2 regions of the Pseudoalteromonas sp. APC 3691 genome follow, and region 1 is predicted to be linked to the other one. Evidence: predicted binding sites of a transcription regulator. Region 1 holds the regulator's gene; the other holds the start of a gene.
What was found. Region 1 encodes FliA, which starts transcription of late flagellar genes. Its sites were predicted from a motif close to CTAAAGNTNNNNNNNNNNNNGCCGATA; they were not measured.
Positions count from the first base shown of each region.

Region 1 (2,403 bases):
AGTTAAAAGATGCAGTAAACTTTCTTCTACTTCCCTAACAAGTTCAATAACACGGCGAATAACTTGACCTGTTAAGTCTTGATAGTCTTGAGCCATTAATACATTTGTCATTAAGTTTTGAAGCTCATCAGTCTTATGATGAGAGTTGTTCATAAACTTATCGATGCTATGGCAAAGTTGCTTAAACTCACCAAGCTCAATCTCGCGGCTCATTAAACGATCCCATGTCGGTTTGATATGAGATATTTCGTCCGCTAACTGTTGGGCTATAGGAAGACTCGCTTCCACTGCATCCATTGTTTTATTAGCCGCATTTTCTGTCATTTCTATAACATAATTAAGCCGCTTTTTAGCATCTGGAATCGCATCTGTCGTTATATCAGTTAAGCGAGTATCAAGCTCAAAACTTTTAAGAGCTTCGTGCAGTTGACGAGTCAACTTTCCAACTTCAGCAAATAATTCAGATTGCTCTTTAGAAGCAGCCTCTAAAATCAACTGATTTGCTTTGTCTTGCTCATCATTTTCTAAAAAAACAACGAGCTGACGAGCTTGTTCTAACGTTATTTGAGGCGCAGCTGGTGCTGGCATAAGCCTCTCCCCCATCATTAGCCTAAGCGTTCAAATACTTTTTCTAATTTAGTTTTTAATGTTCCAGCCGTAAATGGCTTAACAATATAACCATTCACGCCAGCTTGCGCCGCAGCTATTATTTGTTCTTTTTTAGCTTCTGCCGTTACCATTAATACAGGGATATGTTTTAACTTCTCGTCTGCACGTATTGCTCTTAAAAGATCAATACCCTGCATTCCAGGCATATTCCAATCCGTAACTACAAAATCAAACACTTGATTTTGCAACATAGGCAAAGCTGTAGACCCATCATCAGCTTCTTGAACGTTAGTGAAACCTAAGTCACGTAACAGGTTTTTTATAATGCGTCTCATCGTTGAAAAATCATCAACTACAAGAATTTTCATGTTTTTATCCAAAACATCCCCCAGTGAGGTATTAACCTTTGTTTACTTACTACTAATTTATCCAGTCATTGATTTTAGCTTTAAGCTTAATCATCGCCTGACCATGTATCTGACTTACACGCGATTCACTTACATCGAGTATATGTCCTATTTCTTTTAAATTCATTTCATCGTTGTAGTACAAAGAAAGCACCATTGCATCACGCTCTGGTAATGACTTAATTGCACTTAGCAAAGACTCATTAAACCTATCATTTTTAACATTATTAAAAGGTTTATCTTGTGCTAAATCTTGGCCTACAGGAGTAATAACATCCTCATCTACACCAAGGTCTTCAATGCCTAATATTTTACTCGTATTCGCATCATTTAAAATATGATGGTACTCATTGAGCGAAATTTCAAGTTTTTCAGCAACTTCTATGTCCGTTGGTTCGCGGTTCAGACTACTTTCGAGCTCAGTAATTGCTTCTGCAACTTGCCTGTTTTTACGGTGAACTGAACGAGGAGCCCAATCACCACGGCGCATTTCATCAAGCATAGCACCGCGAATACGAATACCTGCAAAAGTTTCAAAGCTTGCGCCTTTTGTTGCATCAAAGTTTTTCGAAGCTTCTATTAAGCCTATCATTCCTGATTGAATTAAATCATCAAGTTGAACGCTAGGTGGTAATCGAGCAATTAGATGACATGCCACTTTTTTAACAAGTGATGCATGCTTCTCAACAATCACATTTAAATTTTGTGTTGATTGATATCCCATAGCTCTATTCACCAGTGTTGTCATAATTAACCGTTTACTAGTTTCTCAATGAAAAACTCTAAATGCCCAGATGGTTGGTTGGGTATTGGCCATTTAACTGCTTTTGTTGCCAGCGTTTTAAACGCAAGAGCGGCTGGCGAATTTGGAAAGAGCTCTACTATTACTTTTTGACGACGCGTTGCTTTGCGCATATTTTCGTCATAAGGAACCGTTGCTACTAGCTCCATTGACACATCTAAAAAGCGATCGGTAACTTTAGATAGTTTTGCAAACAATTCAGTACCTTCACGCATACTGCGGACCATATTTGCAACAATTTTGAACTTATAAACACCATGCTCGCGGCTTAATACTTTAATAAGTGCGTAAGCATCGGTTATTGATGTTGGTTCATCGCACACTACAACCATTACATCTTGTGCTGCTCGTGAGAAGCTTAGCACCATGTCTGAAATACCAGCGGCTGTATCTACAATTAAAATATCGAATTCGGTATTCAATTCGCTAAACGCACGAATTAGTCCAGCATGCTCCGATGGTGATAACTCAACCATACTTTGCGAACCCGATGTAGCGGGTACAATTTTAATACCAGCAGGACCTTCAACTAAAATTTCGTCAAGCTCACATTCACCAGACAAAACGTGTGACAAATTACGCTCT
Region 1 is NZ_JASDCB010000006.1:29,283-31,685, forward strand. Features, by position in the region: gene QL998_RS03290 (protein phosphatase CheZ) at 1-588, opposite strand, end outside; gene cheY (chemotaxis response regulator CheY) at 606-989, opposite strand; gene QL998_RS03300 (RNA polymerase sigma factor FliA) at 1,030-1,740, opposite strand; gene QL998_RS03305 (MinD/ParA family protein) at 1,767-2,403, opposite strand, start outside.

Region 2 (2,403 bases), on a different contig from region 1:
ACAAATTTTAATCTTTGATAGCATTGAAAACATAGAGTTTAAGCAAGGTACTAAGTCCGAAGTAATAAACAGTAACGACAGCTTGCTTATTACGCACTCTTCGCGCGTTAAAAATACTTCGCAAAAATATCAGCAACTTCTTGAAGAATATTTAAAAGAGCAACTAACTGCATATATAGAAATGCGTTTAGCGTACTTCTGCGCACAAATGGGTGAAGAATTACCTACGAGTCTAAAAGTAGCTATTTATAAGCGAAAGTGGGGAAGTTGTAATAGTAAGCGAGAGCTAACATTTAATTTGCACTTAATCGGAGCGCCTTATCATGCTATTGATTATGTGATTGTCCACGAGTTAGCGCATTTACGTCACTTAAACCACAGCAAAGCTTTTTGGCAACACGTTAAGCATTTTTTTCCTAATTATAAAGCATCATCAACATGGCTAAAGAAAAACAGTATGAGTTTACAATGGGTGTTTTGAAGTTAACCTGAATATAGGAATATAGGAATATAGGAATATAGGAATATAGGAATATAGGAATATAGGAATATAGGAATATAGGAATAGTAGAGAAGTGGTGGAGGGAGCTGGATTCGAACCAGCGAAGGCTGAGCCGTCAGATTTACAGTCTGATCCCTTTGGCCGCTCGGGAACCCCTCCACACTAATTTTATTGCATTTGGCCCCACTTAACTTAGCGGTAAGAAAAGTGGTGGAGGGAGCTGGATTCGAACCAGCGAAGGCTGAGCCGTCAGATTTACAGTCTGATCCCTTTGGCCGCTCGGGAACCCCTCCAATGCAACGGCGCTGATAATAGCAAATTGCGTATTTAAGTAAAGAAAAAAGCTAAAGAAAATTGAAATAAAGCCGATAAATATCTATCAGTTACCACAATCGACTAAAGACTATGCAAATAGATGATTTGTTAATCACAGAGAGTCAGTTAAACAGTAGGCTCAATAATAGTGTGCATGAAAATCGCCGTGGCGAATTTTCTCTATTATTAGCGATGCTGTCACATGACGCACTCGACTTTAGCCAATTTCATTTACCAAAAACTGAAATAGATAATTTAGTTATAGAAGAAGAGGCATTAAGAAAGCAATTTGGCGCAGGTACAAAGCAACTTTTAGCCCCTGATGAATACAATATGTTGGTTGGACAGTTTAATGCCTCATTAATATCTCAAGAAGGGGAGCGCTGTGGTATGACAAGTATTAAGTTAAGGCAATGCTTAAGCCCTGAACCACTTGCGATTAGAAATGATGATAAGCATATTCCACTTAATATAATAGATAACTGTGAGCTTGCTGTCAGAAGAAGAATTAAAAGCGAACAAACACAATTAGCGAATCCCCCTATAAATGCAGTTGCTTTTTACGACAGCCTAAATAGTGATGCAATACATCAACCACTTCAGCTTATTGCGGTGTGATATATGATTGTAATAATCATCAGTTAATATATGCTTTATAACGGGTCTGCTTTATATATTTGCTAATAATTGATTTAATGAAAAAAAAGCATCCAAAAATTAAATGCAATTGCTATAATGGCGTCAAATGGTATGACATGAAATGCCATTATCATTAAACCAAGGTAATTAGGAACGTAATGAAGAAAACATTCACGCTAAATCACGAGAAAATCAAATACCCTCGTATGGTTGATGCTGCAAAGCACGAAGTGAAAAAATATTTGAAAAGAGAGCGTAATAAAACGCTACCTGAAGATGCTGACTATTGGGCATTTGACTGTAAGTTTGGTAACACAGCTGAAGATGCGCAAGTTGTGCACGTTGCTGAATTAAGTAACCAAATTGGCGAAATTGAAAAGCAAGGTTTGACCTCTTTCTATGTAGAGATTTTAGCTCGACCTGCTCAACGTCAGCAATTAGATTTAGATGATGACGAATAATACTTAACTAATAAAGTATTCAAAGTTATAAAATGAGCCCAAGTGGCTCATTTTTTGTTTGCCCAGCGAAGCTGGCAAACCCGATAGGCTGAAAGATGCCTTATCACCCTGACTAAGGGGAAGATAATCTGAATGGCAAGGGCGTCACTGGCCAACGGTGGGGTCTGAAGGAAGCCATAAGAAGTTAGAGGTACACAACTAACCGTAACCTGTTTCGGCAGTATTGGTGGGTCAGCGTGCAAAATAGCGCAACGCCCTATACTTAGTCAGACCAATACTGTGCTTGAGGGTGGGATTTCTAACAGGGAGCCAGTGCAGTAACTGGGGAAGCCTGGCATCTAAACTTAATGAGAGTAAGTGGCCTAAATACAAGGTGAAAGCCAAGATTTAGTGTCGGTGTGAGGTGGCAGATGAACCCGTAGTAGTGAGTAAGGCTAGGCCGATGAAAGCCAGTAATGGTGTGGAGGGGAAAACCAAGCCGACCAT
Region 2 is NZ_JASDCB010000005.1:866-3,268, reverse strand. Features, by position in the region: gene QL998_RS02650 (SprT family zinc-dependent metalloprotease) at 1-481, shown strand, start outside; tRNA gene QL998_RS02645 (tRNA-Tyr) at 577-661, opposite strand; tRNA gene QL998_RS02640 (tRNA-Tyr) at 711-795, opposite strand; gene QL998_RS02635 (VC2046/SO_2500 family protein) at 908-1,435, shown strand; gene QL998_RS02630 (DUF6172 family protein) at 1,615-1,917, shown strand.
Region 2: a site for FliA is predicted at 847-873, ahead of QL998_RS02635 (VC2046/SO_2500 family protein). Genes of this name have one in related genera too.